3 regions of the Priestia sp. RMT2NF4 genome follow, and region 1 is predicted to be linked to each of the others. Evidence: riboswitches for the same ligand, from Rfam matches in the RefSeq annotation. Region 1 holds a riboswitch; each other region holds the start of a gene.
What was found. Region 1 has a riboswitch for S-adenosylmethionine ahead of metK (methionine adenosyltransferase). Riboswitches for the same ligand answer to the same signal wherever they lie in the genome.
Positions count from the first base shown of each region.

Region 2: linked by a shared signal. The riboswitch ahead of ACMX9J_RS16985 (bifunctional homocysteine S-methyltransferase/methylenetetrahydrofolate reductase) and the one ahead of metK (methionine adenosyltransferase) in region 1 are both predicted to bind S-adenosylmethionine.
Region 3: linked by a shared signal. The riboswitch ahead of ACMX9J_RS20990 (methionine ABC transporter ATP-binding protein) and the one ahead of metK (methionine adenosyltransferase) in region 1 are both predicted to bind S-adenosylmethionine.

Region 1 is NZ_JBLQZO010000004.1:36,257-41,807, reverse strand. Features, by position in the region: gene ACMX9J_RS17790 (phosphatase PAP2 family protein) at 1-444, shown strand, start outside; gene ACMX9J_RS17785 (glycosyltransferase family 4 protein) at 463-1,608, shown strand; gene metK (methionine adenosyltransferase) at 1,642-2,844, opposite strand; SAM riboswitch class I at 2,977-3,094, opposite strand; gene pckA (phosphoenolpyruvate carboxykinase (ATP)) at 3,469-5,058, shown strand; gene ACMX9J_RS17770 (DUF2584 domain-containing protein) at 5,093-5,335, opposite strand; gene ACMX9J_RS17765 (alpha/beta hydrolase family protein) at 5,390-5,551, opposite strand, start outside.
Region 2 is NZ_JBLQZO010000003.1:696,442-701,992, reverse strand. Features, by position in the region: gene ACMX9J_RS16990 (amino acid/polyamine transporter II) at 1-1,008, opposite strand, end outside; SAM riboswitch class I at 1,341-1,451, shown strand; gene ACMX9J_RS16985 (bifunctional homocysteine S-methyltransferase/methylenetetrahydrofolate reductase) at 1,559-3,397, shown strand; gene metH (methionine synthase) at 3,398-5,551, shown strand, end outside.
Region 3 is NZ_JBLQZO010000005.1:307,930-313,480, reverse strand. Features, by position in the region: gene ACMX9J_RS21005 (carboxymuconolactone decarboxylase family protein) at 86-451, opposite strand; gene ACMX9J_RS21000 (MetQ/NlpA family ABC transporter substrate-binding protein) at 573-1,409, opposite strand; gene ACMX9J_RS20995 (methionine ABC transporter permease) at 1,427-2,095, opposite strand; gene ACMX9J_RS20990 (methionine ABC transporter ATP-binding protein) at 2,088-3,113, opposite strand; SAM riboswitch class I at 3,245-3,352, opposite strand; gene ACMX9J_RS20985 (thioredoxin family protein) at 3,533-3,832, opposite strand; gene ACMX9J_RS20980 (toprim domain-containing protein) at 3,847-4,197, opposite strand; gene ACMX9J_RS20975 (YusG family protein) at 4,379-4,624, opposite strand; gene gcvH (glycine cleavage system protein GcvH) at 4,704-5,087, opposite strand; gene ACMX9J_RS20965 (arsenate reductase family protein) at 5,223-5,551, opposite strand, start outside.

The DNA of each region.
Region 1 (5,551 bases):
CACTTAAATAGATTTTTACGTTTACTAACTCATGCCGGCGGAGCCACGTTTACCATTGTGATAGCGTGCTTGCTGCTATTTCTGCATCCTTCATCCGTCGCTTACGCTTGTGCGTTTTCTCTAGCCGTTAGCCATATTCCTGTTGCCATTGCTAAGAAGCTATATCCGAGACAACGGCCTTATATTCAACTAAAGCATACAAAAGTATTAGAAAATCCATTAAAAGATCATTCATTTCCATCGGGGCATACAACGGCTATTTTTTCGTTAGTTACCCCTCTGATGATTACTTACCCAGCCTTCGCTGCCGTTCTTTTGCCGCTTGCAGTAACGGTAGGCATTTCAAGAATTTATCTAGGTCTGCACTATCCGACGGATGTCATGGTAGGCCTGATACTCGGCATCTTTTCAGGTGCTGTTTCACTGAACATATTTTTAGTCTAATTGATAGGAGGAGTACTCATGAGAATTGCTTTATTTACAGATACATTTGCTCCGGAAGTTAACGGAGCTGCTAAAACACTTTATCAATTTACTCAGTATGTCAAATCAAAGCAAATTCCCATCCAGGTATTTGCTCCTGAATTTGCTCATAATCGGTCGTTTTCAACGTATGTTCACCGCTCGCCTAGCATGCCGTTTTTCCTTTATCCAAACAGCCGTTTTTCATTGCCAAACGTTCTAAAAATTAAAAAGCAGCTGCAGGAATTCAACCCTTCTCTTATTCATTTGGCCACTCCTTTTACAATGGGGCTTTGCGGCTCCTATTACGGAAAAAGATTAGGTATTCCTCTTGTCGGCTCTTATCATACCAATTTTGATGATTATTTATCTCACTATGAACTTGAAAAAATGCGTGTACCACTGCAAAAATATATGAAATGGTTTTATAAACCTGTACAAAAATTATTCGCTCCCTCCGAAGTGACCAAACAGCAGCTAGAAAAACAAGGGTTTCACAACGTAGCTATTTGGTCGCGAGGGGTAAATCACAAATTGTTCCATCCCCACTATGACCGCTTTGATATTCGTATTAAATATAATATAAAAAAACCCTACATCTTAACGTATGTAGGAAGGTTAGCTAAAGAAAAGAACGCTGATTTTTTACTAAAAATTGCCCGATCTTTACCTGATCATATCCGCCACCAAGTTCACTGGCTTATTGTGGGAGATGGTCCTTTAAAAGAACAAATGCAACAGCAAGCATCTGAGCATATGACATTTACAGGCTTTCTTGAAGGTAAGCAACTTGCTCATATCTATTCTTCATCTGATTTGTTTGTTTTCCCTTCAGAAACAGAAACGTTCGGAAATGTCGTACTGGAGTCTCTTGCTTCTGGAACTCCCGTGGTGGCAGCAAATGCAGGAGGAGTTAAACAGATGGTTCAGCACGGGCGAAACGGCTACCTTTGCAAACCTCACTCCTTAGAAGAATTCAGTTCGGCTATTACAGGTTTACTTGATGATTTGCACCAGCGGCTTCACTTTGGCCATGCAGCGAGACACTATGCTCTTACTCAATCATGGGACGCCATTTTTCAGCATTTGCTTTCAGAATATGAAGATGTCGTAGAAAAATCTGCTGAAGGTATTCAATGGGCATAAAAAAAATCTCCGTTTTCACGGAGATTTTTTTTATTATTTAGCTAAAGCTTGAGTTTTTAATGCTTCAGCTTTGTCTGTGAACTCCCAAGGAAGCTCCACATCTGTACGACCAAAGTGACCGTAAGCTGCTGTTTGCTTATAAATTGGGCGACGTAAATCAAGCATTTTAATGATGCCTGCTGGACGTAGGTCAAAGTTTTTGCGTACTACATCTACTAGTACTTCTTCAGAAACTTTTCCTGTACCGAATGTATCAATTGAAATAGATACTGGCTGTGCAACACCAATTGCATATGCTAGTTGTACTTCACATTTATCAGCAAGATCAGCTGCTACAATGTTTTTCGCAACATAACGAGCTGCATAAGCTGCTGAACGGTCTACTTTTGTTGCGTCCTTACCAGAGAATGCACCGCCGCCGTGACGAGCATATCCGCCGTAAGTATCAACGATAATTTTACGACCAGTTAAACCAGCATCTCCTTGAGGGCCGCCGATTACGAAACGTCCTGTTGGGTTAATGAAATACTTTGTATTTTCATCAATTAACTCATTTGGAACAACTGGATTAATTACATATTCTTTTAAGTTACGTTGAATTTGCTCTAACGTTACTTCTGGGTGATGCTGAGTTGAAATAACAATTGTATCGATGCGAACAGGTTTGTTGTTTTCATCATATTCAACTGTTACTTGTGTTTTACCATCCGGGCGAAGGTAAGGAAGAATTTCTTCTTTACGTACTTCTGTTAGACGGCGAGCAAGTTTATGAGCTAATGAAATTGGAAGAGGCATTAATTCTTTTGTTTCGTTACATGCATAACCAAACATTAACCCTTGGTCTCCAGCTCCGATTGCTTCGATTTCTTCATCGGACATTTGACCTTCACGTGCTTCTAACGCTTGGTCTACACCAGCAGCGATATCAGCTGACTGCTCGTCGATAGATGTTAATACTGCACAAGTTTCAGCATCAAATCCGTATTTTGCACGAGTATAGCCAATTCCTTTAATTGTTTCACGAACTGTTTTAGGAATATCCACGTAAGTAGAAGTTGTAATTTCACCGCTTACTAAAACTAAACCAGTTGTTACGCTTGTTTCACAAGCAACACGAGCATTTGGATCCTTTGCTAGGATAGCATCAAGAATTGAGTCAGAAATTTGGTCACAAATTTTATCGGGATGTCCCTCTGTAACAGATTCTGACGTGAACAGACGACGTTGTGTTGACATCAGTTTTCCTCCTTATAAATACGATACATTGTGATACGGTACTCATTCCCTTATTTTCATTACACGTTAAAAAATATAAAAAAACCTTTCCTTGTATCGAGGAAAGGTATCAAATTCTACATAAGCCTTTCACTCTTATCGATCAAGGTTGTGCCCTTGCATCAGGTTAGCACCTTATCGTCTACACAAAAAAATGACGATGGTTGCTGGGTTTCACAGGGCCTGTCCCTCCACCAGCTCGGGATAAGAGAGTATCCGTTCAAGGACATATAATACATGAAAAAGCGCTTCACTGTCAACAACATTCAAATGGAAATCATCTCTTTATGTTTGAATCTGTTTTAATGTAACATACTCAAATTTAAAAATAGTATACCTTATTAAGAATGATCACGAAGTTTGGTTAACAAGACAGACCAAAAAAAGGCTTTCACTTGAAATAGCTTCACTTTTTTCGCTTCTAGCACATATACATGTGTCTAAAATAGGTATAACGTACATTTTTTTATAATGCACAAACATTTTTAGTTAAATAGTATAGAATAATTAAATAAATGTGTTATACTAATTATAAATTTCAAACATTAATGAATAAATAATAGCTAAAAAAGGAAGGTAGTGCACATGAGTACTGTTGATATGTCTATCGAATTAAATGGTTTGCTTCAATTAAAAACAACAAAACACCAATTATCTGTTCCACAACTTGTTGAAAAAATTCTAGCTCGACGCGAAGGAACGCTGACTTCTACAGGTGCTGTGTCAGTCGAAACCGGAAAATATACAGGCCGCTCTCCTTTGGATAAATTTATTGTAAGCGATGCTGTATCTTCAAAAACGGTTGAATGGGGACCCGTCAATCAGCCAATTTCTGCTCAGCGATTCGATGCGCTATACAAAAAAGTCTTAACCCACTTAAAGAAACAGGATGAACTTTTTGTTTTTAATGGATATGCTGGAGCTGATAAAAAGTATCAGTTACCAATTCAAGTAGTTAATGAATTTGCATGGCACAACCTATTCGCTCAGCAGTTATTCATTCGCCCTTCAGCTGAACAAAAAACAAATGATGATGTGAAGCCGTTTACAATTGTAGCAGCTCCAACGTTCAAAGCTGATCCTGAAACAGACGGGACGAATTCTGAAACCTTCATTATTCTTTCATTAGAGCGACGCATTGTGCTAATTGGAGGAACTGAATACGCTGGTGAAATGAAAAAATCTATTTTTTCAGTGATGAACTTCTTGCTTCCTCAAAACAATATTCTATCCATGCACTGTTCTGCTAACGTAGGAGAAGAAGGTGACGTTGCATTATTCTTTGGTTTATCTGGAACGGGTAAAACAACGCTTTCTGCTGATGCAAACCGTCGTTTAATCGGAGATGACGAGCACGGTTGGTCAAGCTCTGGTGTATTTAATATTGAAGGAGGCTGCTACGCGAAGTGCATTCAGCTTTCCGAAGAAAAAGAACCGCAAATTTTTAATGCAATTCGCTTCGGCGCAGTACTGGAAAATGTAGTGTTGAATCAAAATACGAAAGTAGCAGATTACAATGATAATAGTTTAACAGAGAATACTCGTGCCGCTTATTCAATTGACTCTATTGATAATACGGTATTGCCAAGCGTTGCTGGGCACCCTACAGCTATTGTCTTTTTAACTGCTGATGCCTTCGGCGTCTTACCTCCAATCAGCAAGCTTACAAAAGAACAAGCGATGTACCATTTTCTGAGCGGATACACTAGTAAGTTAGCTGGAACAGAGCGCGGCGTAACATCGCCACAGGCTACTTTCTCTACATGCTTTGGTGAGCCTTTCTTACCTCTTGCTCCAACAACTTATGCAGAAATGCTAGGAAAGAAAATCGATGAACATAACGTAAATGTCTACCTTGTAAACACTGGATGGACCGGCGGTGAATACGGCGTGGGTGAACGAATGAAGTTAAGTTACACTCGAGCTATGGTTCAAGCAGCTCTTGAAGGAGAACTAGCTAATACCGAAACAGTAACAGATGCTATTTTTGGTTTATCGATTCCAACTCATGTTCCGGGAGTTCCTGATGAAGTGCTTCAGCCTTCTAAAGCATGGAACGATGCAACAGCTTATAACCAAAAAGCAACTGAACTTGCCGCTAAATTCAAAGCGAACTTCAAGCGTTTTAATGATGTAGCATCGGACATTTCAACATTAGGCGGACCTAGAGTCTAATAAAAAACCGATCGTCTTATAGACGATCGTTTTTTTAGTTAGTCGAATGTAATTTTGTCAGTTCATATGTGACAATGGTTTTTTCCTGCTCCATTTCTACCTTACGCACAACAGCAGTTCCAATACATTCTCCATTTTTCGTTTTGTGAATGTTTAATGGAATATCCAACGGATACAAACGATATCCTTTTTTCTCAACTTGAAAAATGTTATCTGTTACACGCTTTTCGTTGCCTTTTGTCACAATCATTGTATTTAATTCTAGCGGCATCCCCATTTTCTCTCACTCCTCACTGTTATTCTACTTGTTTTTTCTATCGTAGCATATCTTTTATTGCGCTTTCATCCACTTCGTTAACTTCTTTACCGTTTCTCGGTTTTCTTTTGGTGGAAAAGCATGTGGAAAGTTTTCAAAATACCAGCTGGTAACTTTTTTATTGGACTTCTTTAGTTTAGATTCGAGCTGATAGGAATGATCAATTGAGACGTTTTT
Region 2 (5,551 bases), on a different contig from region 1:
TAGCATCCATACAAAAGCTAGTCCAATATAGCCAAATATCGGATACAAAAACTCAAGAAGCTGAGCATATCCAAATTGCCCGATAATAAAGCATGCCAAGATAATAAACGCAAAAGCTTGTTTGTCATTCAGGGGAAGAAATGATTGAAGCTGTTTAGCGATTCCAAATACATTTCCAATCAATGTAGTAAAAATCTCACCTAACACAACTACCGTAAATAAAACATTCACCCACGCTGAGATATTTTTAACAACGGCACTCATAGGAATATCAAGTTGAAATGAATAAGGCAAATTGGAAAGGGCAAGATGAGTAGAAACAAGCATAAACGTAAGTACACATCCTCCTATTACGGCCCCTTTTTTGATCACGCTCTTATCTTTCACGGAGCTTCCTAATGGAACTAAAACGGCCTGAGCCAAAGCTAGATTTAGGGAAATATATAAAAAGGGACTAACCGCCCACTTCCACTGTGTGACGAGCGTTAAGTCTGGCTTCGTTTGAATCAGTGAGAAATAGCTGACATTTGGCACAAAGATGATAAAAGCAAATGAAAGCATCATCGGCACAACAAGAGAATTAACCATTAAAATACCGTTAATTCCTCTTGCGATAAATATATAAGTTAAAACAATTGTACAAATCATCCCAACAGGAGGCCACAGCCCGAACTGTTCTTTTCCTATTGCCCCCGTACTCGCTAGCATGACTGAAGTTACTCCAAATAAAATGACGATCATTACACCGTTTACCGCTTTTCCAAGTACATCACCAAATAAATATGTATTAAGCTGCTGATAAGAAGAAGCCCCAATTGCGTGCGAAAGCAGCATCATTTTCGAACCTAGCCAAATAAAAAACAAGCCGCTGACCAAAATTCCAACCATTCCAAGTTCCCCGTACTGTGTAAAAAATTGAACAATTTCCTTGCCTGTTGCAAAACCGGCTCCTACAACGGTGCCTACATACGTAGCAGCAACCTGCAGCGTGAGTTTCCACCTTTTCATGCCCATCACCCTTCTACCCTTCATAGTTCACTATATGTAGAAACGGTTAAAAAAAGACGAGCCTTTTATATGTAAATCCTCGCCTCACCCGGTGCTGTTCATTTTTCGTTTTTTTATTTCCTTCTTGTTTTTTTCATGAAAACCCTTTATCCCTTAACATAACGGCAGTTTTCAAACAAAATATACGGATATTTTCCCTTTAGCTTTTAAATTTTCCTCAATATTTGCTGGAAATTCACAATTTACTGTTGTATAATTTCTAAAAATCAGATAAATTATTAAATAAGTATTCTTTCTATTTAAAAAAATATGTTTCAATTATATACAATTGATTCTTATCATGAGAGGTGGAGGGACTGGCCCTTTGAAACCTCAGCAACCAGTCGTTAGAGACATGGTGCTAAATCCAGCAAGCAATTAATTTATTGCTTGGAAGATAAGAAGGCGAAAAAAGTCTTCTTCTTAAGAAGACTTTTTCTATTTTATCGGCATATTGCATAAAACGAATCACTCGTGAAATAGAAGCGGAACAATTTAAGGAGGTTTTGACATGGGGTTACTTGAAGATTTAAAGTCTAAAATTTTAATTGGGGATGGTGCCACTGGTACCCTCCTTTACTCACACGGTATTGACAGCTGTTTTGAAGAACTAAACATCACCAAACCAGAAGAGGTTTCTCGTATTCACAGAGCCTATGTAGAAGCTGGTGCAAACGTTATTCAAACAAATACGTACGCTGCTAATTATCAAAAACTTGCCCGTTATGGATTAGAAGATTCAGTCAAAGACATCAATGTTGCTGGTGTAAAATTAGCGAAACAAGCTGCAAACGATCAGGCTTACGTGGTTGGTACACTCGGCGGAATTCGTTCTTTCCAAAAAAATGCTATTAGCTTAGAAGAGGTTAAGCGAAGCATTCGTGAACAAATGTTTTGGCTTTTAAATGAAGGCGTGGATGGCCTTTTATTTGAAACATACTATGATTTCGAAGAATTAAAGACCGTTCTTACACTAGCAAGAAAAGAAACGGATAAGCCTATTATTACCCACGTTTCCCTGCATGATATTGGCGTACTGCAAGATGGGCGTCCTTTAGCAGATGCATTAAAAGAATTAGAAGACTTGGGAGCAGATGTTGTCGGGCTAAACTGCCGTTTAGGTCCTTATCATATGATTCAGTCTCTTGAAGAAGTACCGCTTCCTGATCGTGCTTTCTTATCTGCTTACCCTAATGCCAGCCTTCCGGCGTATGTGGAAGGCAAGCTGGAATATGAAACGAATGAAGACTACTTTGTAGAAAGCGCGCGTTTATTCCGCGAACAAGGGGTTCGCTTAATTGGAGGATGCTGCGGTACAACACCAGCTCACGTACGCGCCATGTCGTCTGCCTTAAAAGACCTGCCTCCGATTACAAGCAAAGTCGTTAAAATGAGACCAGCCGTTACGGTTCAAGAGCGTGAGCAGCAGGATAAACCTCATATGCACGAAATTGTGAAGAAGCGCCGCTCCGTTATCGTCGAGCTGGATCCGCCTAAACAGCTTGGTCCGACGAAATTTTTAGAAGGCGCAAAAGCACTTGATAAAGTCGGCGTAGATGCTATTACATTAGCTGATAATTCTCTTGCCTCACCTCGCATCAGCAACTTGGCAATGGCAACACTGATGCAACAAGAAACAAAAGCACGACCGCTTATTCATATTACCTGTCGCGACCGAAATTTAATTGGACTTCAATCTCATTTAATGGGACTTCATACGCTAGGAATGAATCAAGTGCTTGCAATTACCGGTGATCCGTCAAAAGTTGGCGATTTCCCTGGCGCCACTTCGGTCTATGATTTATCTTCATTTGACTTGATTAGTTTAATCGCTCAGTTTAATGAAGGACTATCTTATTCCGGCAAACCGCTTGGTCAAAAAACCAATTTTTCCATTGCAGCTGCCTTTAACCCAAACGTGCGTCACTTAGACCGAGCCGTTCAGCGCTTGGAAAAGAAAATCGACTGCGGGGCTCACTATTTCATTACTCAGCCTCTCTATTCAACTAAGCAAATTGAAGAGGTATATGAAGCAACCAAACATTTAACAACACCGGTATACATCGGGATCATGCCGTTAACAAGCGCAAGAAATGCTCGATTTATTCACCATGAAGTACCTGGAATTAAATTATCAGAAGATATTCTAGAACGTATGGACGCAACGGGAAATGACCGGATTCGCGGTGAAGTCGAAGGCCTTGCGATTGCAAAAAACTTAATTGATACAGCATATGAGCTATTTGACGGTATTTACTTAATTACGCCGTTTATGCGCTATGAAATGACCGAAATTCTAACACGCTATATTCATGACAAGCAACTCGTTACATCAGAAAGGAAGATATAAATGAGCTCACTTATCGAACAACAACTAAAGAAGCGAATACTCGTCATCGATGGAGCAATGGGAACGATGATTCAAGATGCTGATTTAACCGCTGAAGATTTTGGCGGCGAAGAATATGAAGGCTGCAACGAATATTTGACCCGAACAGCGCCTCATGTGATTCAGCGCATTCATGAAGAGTACTTTGCAGCGGGTGCTGACATCATTGAAACCAATACGTTTGGCTCAACATCTACCGTACTTGATGAATACGATTTAGGCCACTTGGCGTATGAATTGAATATCGAAGCTGTGAAGCTTGCTTGTGCAGCCCGTGATAAATATTCAACTCCCGAATGGCCTAGGTTCGTAGCTGGAGCTATCGGCCCTACCACTAAAACTCTCTCTGTTACGGGAGGTATTACATTCCCTGAGTTAGTAGAATCGTACGAAGAGCAAGCTCGGGGTTTGTTAGACGGCGGCGTCGACTTACTTCTAGTCGAAACCTGTCAAGACATGCTGAACGTAAAAGCTGCGTTTTTAGGCATTACAGCGGCGTTTGAAAAACTGAAAATAGAAGTTCCAATTATGATTTCAGGAACGATTGAGCCAATGGGAACAACTCTCGCTGGTCAAGATATCGAATCTTTTTACTTATCACTGGAACACATGAAGCCTCTTTCAGTCGGACTTAACTGCGCGACAGGTCCTGAATTTATGACGGATCATATTCGCTCTCTTTCAGACCTAGCCACTTCAGCTGTTAGCTGTTATCCAAACGCTGGACTTCCGGATGAAGAAGGCAATTATCATGAGTCCCCTGAGCTGCTGGCTCAAAAAATTAAAGGATTTGCTGATAAAGGCTGGCTGAACTTTGTAGGCGGATGCTGTGGTACAACGCCTGCTCATATTAAAGCACTTGCTGAAGCGGTAAAAGAGGTTGCTCCTCGTTCGCTTGATCGCTCCGAGCATAATCATGCTGTAACCGGTATTGAACCGCTTGTATATGACGATTCTATGCGCCCTCTTTTTGTGGGAGAACGTACGAATGTAATCGGTTCTCGCAAGTTCAAGCGTCTGATTGCGGAAGGGAAAATTGAAGAAGCATCTGAAATTGCGCGTGCTCAAGTTAAAAATGGTGCTCACGTTATTGATATTTGCTTAGCAGATCCAGACCGTGAAGAAATGGAAGACATGGAGGAATTTATTCAAGAAGTTGTAAAAAAAGTGAAGGTTCCTCTTGTAATCGATTCAACTGACGAGAAAGTTATTGAAAAAGCTTTAACGTACTCGCAAGGTAAGGTCATTATCAACTCCATTAACTTAGAAGATGGTGAAGAGCGTTTTGATGCAATCTTGCCGCTAGTAAAAAAATTCGGTGCAGCTCTGGTTGTCGGTACAATCGATGAAACAGGCATGGCCGTTACTGCAGAAAGAAAAGTAGAGATTGCTAAACGCTCACATGATTTGCTTGTTGAGAAACATGGCTTTAATCCAAAAGATATTATTTTTGACCCTCTTGTGTTTCCTGTAGGGACTGGTGATGAACAATATATTGGTTCTGCTGAAGAAACAGTTAAGGGAATTAAAATGATTAAAGAAGCCCTGCCTGATTGCCTGACCATTCTTGGCGTAAGTAACGTGTCATTCGGTCTTCCTCCAGTCGGACGTGAAGTACTAAATGCGGTTTACCTTTATCACTGTACGCAGGCTGGACTCGATTATGCCATTGTTAATACAGAAAAATTAGAGCGCTATGCTTCTATTCCAGAAGCTGAAATTGAGCTTGCTAATGCGTTATTATTTAACACAACTGATGAAACGCTAAGCACGTTTACGGACTTTTATCGTGATAAAAAGAAAGAAGCAAAAGTAGAAATTTCTACGTTAACACTTGAAGAACGATTGGCAATGTATATTGTCGAAGGTACAAAAGAAGGATTGCTTCCTGATTTAGAACAGGCTTTAGCTCAATATGATGATCCGTTAGATATTATTAACGGACCGCTTATGAAGGGGATGGCGGAAGTCGGACGTTTGTTTAATGACAACCAGCTGATTGTAGCAGAAGTGCTTCAAAGTGCGGAAGTTATGAAAGCATCCGTTGCCTTTTTAGAACCTCATATGGAAGCAACTGAAAATGATTCTGGAAAAGGAAAAGTGATTCTTGCAACG
Region 3 (5,551 bases), on a different contig from region 1:
TTAAGACTAAATCCACTCATAAAAAAGTTGCCTTAAAAGACTCGATAGAGCCTTCTAAGACAAGCTTTTTACCCGCTTTATTTACTTAGTGCGTGTGGCTAGTCAGTTCTGAAACACACTCTTGGACAAGCGTAACGGACTGACTCATCGCTGCGCCTCCGCCAAATGCCGCTGATACTCCGCATGCTTCTAAAATTTCTTGCTCAGTTGCACCTTGATCAATGCAGCCTTTTGTATGATAAATCATACAGTACTCGTCTTGAGCTACTACGCTGATTCCTAGCGCGATTAACTGCTTTTCTTTTTTAGAAAGAGAACCTTCTCCAAAACATGCTTCAGTAAACGCATTAAACGTTTTTGTTACTTCCGGCAATTTTTCGCTAAATTTCCCAACACCCATTTTATAATCATGAAGTGCTTGCTCAGTTGAATGACGTGCTTCTTGCTGCATAACGTCAGCTCCCATCATCAGTAAAGTTTTCACGGTTAGTATGCGTGAGAAAAATAAGAGTTATTCGTTTTGATGCATACAAAAAAGCACTTGCCCAGAGTGGGCAAGCGCTTTTCTTCTATTATTTATTTACCGGCAATACTCCGCCTTTGTATTTTTCTTTAATGTAGTCTTGAATTTCTTTAGAGTGAAGAACTTTTACTAAAGCTTTCACTGTATCTTTATTTTCGTCACCTTTGTGAACCGTAATGATGTTTGCATATGGGTTGTTTTCTTTGCTTTCCACTGCGATTGGATCTTTTACTGGATCTAAACCAGCATCGATAGCATAGTTAGCATTGATAACAACAGCGTCACCTTCATTGTTTTTGTACATTTGAGGTAACAATCCGCCTTCAACATCGGCTTTAAATTTTAAATTCTTAGGGTTTTCTACAATATCTTTAATTTGTGCGTCTGTTTTCTTTACGCCTGGTTTTAATTTGATCACGCCAGCTTTTTCAAAAATCGATAAAATACGTCCTTGCTCTGCTACTGCATCACGCATAATAACTGTGCCGTTTTTCGGAAGATCTTTTAAGCTTTTGTATTTTTTAGAGTAGATACCAATTGGTTCAATGTGAATGGCACCGGCACTTACGAAATCATACCCTTTTTCACCTTTATGATCTTTTAGCACTGAATTCATATAAGGAACGTGCTGGAAGTAGTTTGCATCAATTTCATTGTTTGCAAGAGCTGTGTTCGGTAAGATGTAATCTTGGAATTTTTTAATCTCTAAATCAATTCCTTGTTTTTCCAAAATAGGTTTTGCTTGTTCTAAAATTTCAGCATGAGGCGTATTAGATGCACCCACGACAATTTTCTTTTCATCTTTTGATCCATTGTTAGATCCACACGCCGCTAATCCTACTACTAGCGCAGATGTTAATGCTAAAGCTGAAAGCCATTTTTTCATAATAAATAATCCTCCCTTTATCTTTTATCAATTTTTGCAGTAATCGCATCTCCAATAAGTTGGATAATAAATACAATAATCAAAATTAAGATCGTAGCGGCTAGCGTTACGTCATTATGACTGCGCTGGAATCCTTCTAAATATGCAAGGTTTCCAAGACCTCCAGCTCCAATCACACCCGCCATTGCCGTATAGCCGACTAACGCAATGGTTGTTACTGTCAAACCGGAAATCAAAGCTGGCAGCGATTCAGGTAACAGCACTTTAAAGATAATAGTGCTTGTTGTGGCTCCCATTGATTTAGCAGCTTCAATAACACCTTTATCAATTTCACGCAGACCAATTTCTACAAGACGCGCATAAAATGGTGCTGCTCCAACAATTAAAGCCGGTAACGCTGCATTAGCGCCTAAAATACTTCCTACCAATGCTTTGGTAAATGGAATCAGTAAAACAATTAAAATAATGAATGGAATGGAACGAAAGATATTTACAACCGCCGACACAATGGCATATAAAGGTTTGTTTTGCCAAAGCTGTCCTTTGGACGTTAAAAATAAAAGCAAGCCCAATAAAATACCTAGAACAAATGTGGCTACAACTGAAATAGCCGTCATATATAGTGTTTCATTTGTCGCTTGAATAAAATCATCTAAAATAACGTTTGGAAATAGTTTCTCAAGCATTTGTCATTACCTCCACTTCTACCTGCTGCTCATGAATGTATGCAATGACTTTTTCAACTTCTGTTAATTCTCCGTCTAAATGAACGAACAACGTCCCGTATGAACCTGTTTGTGTATGAGAAATCTTTCCTTGCAAAATATTAATCGTTACATCAAACTGTTTTAAAATCGTTGTAATGAGCGGTTGCTCTGCTTTTCCGCCAACAAACGTCAGCTGAATAATTTGCCCGCTTGGATACAGCTCTTTTACTTGTTCAATCGTTTCAAACGTTTCCTCTGGTTCAGAAATCTGTTGAACGAATCGTTTTGTAATCGGCTGCTTAGGTTTTCTGAATACTTCTAGCACTTGTCCTTCTTCTACTACTGCCCCATTTTCCATAACGGCTACTCGATGACAAATTTTACGAATGACGTGCATTTCATGAGTAATCAATACAATGGTTAACCCTAGCTTCTCATTAATATCTACTAACAGATCTAAAATAGAATCTGTCGTTTGAGGATCAAGCGCTGATGTTGCTTCATCACAAAGCAATACTTTTGGATTGTTCGCTAGCGCTCGAGCAATCCCAACACGCTGCTTTTGTCCGCCGCTAAGCTGTGATGGATAAGCATCTTCACGCCCTTCAAGCCCGACTAGCTTAATAAGTTCGTCTACTCGTTTCATTCTTTTTTCTTTTGAAATCCCTGCTATTTCTAACGGAAAGGCAATATTTTCTCGTACCGTACGCGACCACAAGATATTAAAGTGCTGAAATACCATACTAATTTCTTGTCTAGCTTTTCTGAGTTTTCCGCCTTTAATTTTTCCAATATCATTACCTGCTACTTCGACCGTTCCTGTCGTTGGTGTTTCTAATCCGTTTAGCAAGCGAATCAAAGAACTTTTCCCCGCTCCGCTATAACCAATAATTCCGTAAATTTCACCTTGGTTAACGGTTAGATTCACATTATCAACAGCTGTTACTTGACCGCTTTTGGCCTGATAAATTTTTGTAACGTCTGTTAATGTAATCATATTTCTTCACCTTCTTTAATAAAAACTTAATTATGTTAGGTTGCCCTATAGGATGAAAAAGCCGTAAAACAATTTTCCCCATTAAAAAAGCCTCTCTGCGCATGACAGAAAGGCTCGATATTTAATCCTTTCTCTCATCTTTCAAAGCGCATAGCTTTGCAGGAATTGGCACCATTTCAGTTAGTCTGACGGTTGCCGGGTTTCACAGGGCTCAGTCCCTCCACCTCTCTTGATAAGAGTTCGCAACAATTATTTTGTTTTTGGGAAATATTCATTCATTTATGAACATTCATGAGTGTGATTTTAGCATGTGTCAGATAGGCTGTCAACAGATTTTGTTCTTGGGATAATATCCCAAGATTTCAACAGCCCCAACGGTTCGCTCTCTTTCCACTTCTTCATTTTAAACAAACGTTTGATTATCGAAGCTCCTCGAGTACGTGCTCGATGGAATGAAACGCGTAGAGTTTTTTTACCATTTCACCATTTTCCACTTCAATCAAACAAGGTACGCTTTCAATAGAAAATAATTCTGCTTTTGAAGGCATATAATTTAAATTGCTCATTCCGATGGTTACATCCGGCAGCATCGCTTCTGCCACGGTTAACATTTTTTTTGCCAGCTGACATGTCCCGCAAAAAGGCGTATGGAAAAAGATAAAGGCTCTTTCTCCTTCTTTTAACTGATCATCCAGCTGTTTTTCGCTCCATTCTTGCATGTTGCTCATTCCTTTTATGTTAAAAATTCTGCATTAACATCGATATTGGCACTCAGCAATACTGTTGCTATGTGATGTCTAGGGGCGGCAGCAACTTCTCGGTACATTTTATCAATATATAGATGCTCTGCTTCCGGAAGCTCTCGTTTAAATTGTTTTCTCAGCTTATTCCCTGAATCATCAGAGTCAACGAGTATGTATACCTCTTTGTTAAACGTACAGTCAATAATTTCATCCAGCTTTGATAAACTAATCGTACCGTTTGTACAAATAATTTCAATTGGTTCTCGAATGATATCTTGAATACGCTTTTTATCTGACTTTCCTTCGACAATAATTACTTTTTCAATTTCAATTAGCCCCATTTTCATCACCCATAATCGTCAGTTGTATAGTAACATCATTTCTTTATGCTATACAATATTCGTTAATGTATCACAGTTCACCTGTTTTTTAAAAGAAATTTGCAAGAAAGAACTCTTTTAAAAGGCAGTTTAGGCCATATTATCTCTATAAAACAAGAAAAACAGCGGCAGTTGCCACTGTTTAGCACCATCCTGCTTCTTCATCGCAGTCTGTATATTTTTGCGTTTCACCTTGTTTTTGTACGTCCGCGTATTGATAGAACTTATTATTTTCTTGCGAATATCCTTCTTCAAAGCGGTATTCATTGCCGCTTGTTCCGTAGCTAACTTCACCAATTGGCTGCTTATCAACGTATAATTTCATACCGCCGTCATGAAATTTAGCTGTAACGCGATCTGTAACGTCCATTTTTTGTTTTTCAAACATAAAAAGACACTCCTTTAGCTTGTTTACTAATAGAGTGTCCAGTCAAAAACTTTTCATAAAGACAATTTATGGAGGAATATTATCCTTCGTTTGTCATTTCTTCGTATTGCTCTGCTGTCATCAGCTTGTCTACTTGAGAAGCATCAGATGGTTTGATTGTAATCATCCATGCTTCTTCGTATGGAGATTCATTAACAAGTTCAGGACTATCGCCTAAGTTGTCGTTTACTGCTACAACTTCACCGCTAATTGGTGCGTAAAGCTCAGAAACTGTTTTTACTGATTCAACGCTACCAAACGGCTCGTCAGCTTCTACTGTTGCTCCTACTTCTGGCAGTTCAACGAATACGATGTCTCCAAGCTCAGCTTGAGCGAAATGTGTAATACCTACGCGGACAACGTCTCCTTCTGTTTTTACCCATTCATGCTCTTCAGAATAACGCAAATCTTTTGGTGTACTCATCTTAATCCCTCCAAAATATGTATCGTAATTTGTTTATATAAAAAGCGCCTTCAACGTGGAGAACACTTTCTACAACCTAAAATAACTTCCTATTAACAGTGTAACGTAAAAGGTAAAAATTTTCTATTTGAAAACTTACTTCCACACGTCCTCAAACTGCTCTTCTTTGAAACCAAGCGTTACTTTTTGTCCATCTGTTAGCAGCGGACGCTTAATTAACATGCCATCTGACGCAAGAATAGACAGAAGTTCGTCTTCACTCGCACTGCTTACTTTATCTTTAAGACCTAACTCGCGATATTTTTTACCGCTTGTATTAAAGAATTTTTTTAATTCTAGGCCGCTGTTCTGATAGTAAGCTTGCAGCTGCTCTTTTGTTGGCGGATTTTCTACAATATGAATTTCTTCATATGCTACTCCGTTATCATCGAGCCACTTCTTTGCTTTTCGGCACGTACCGCACT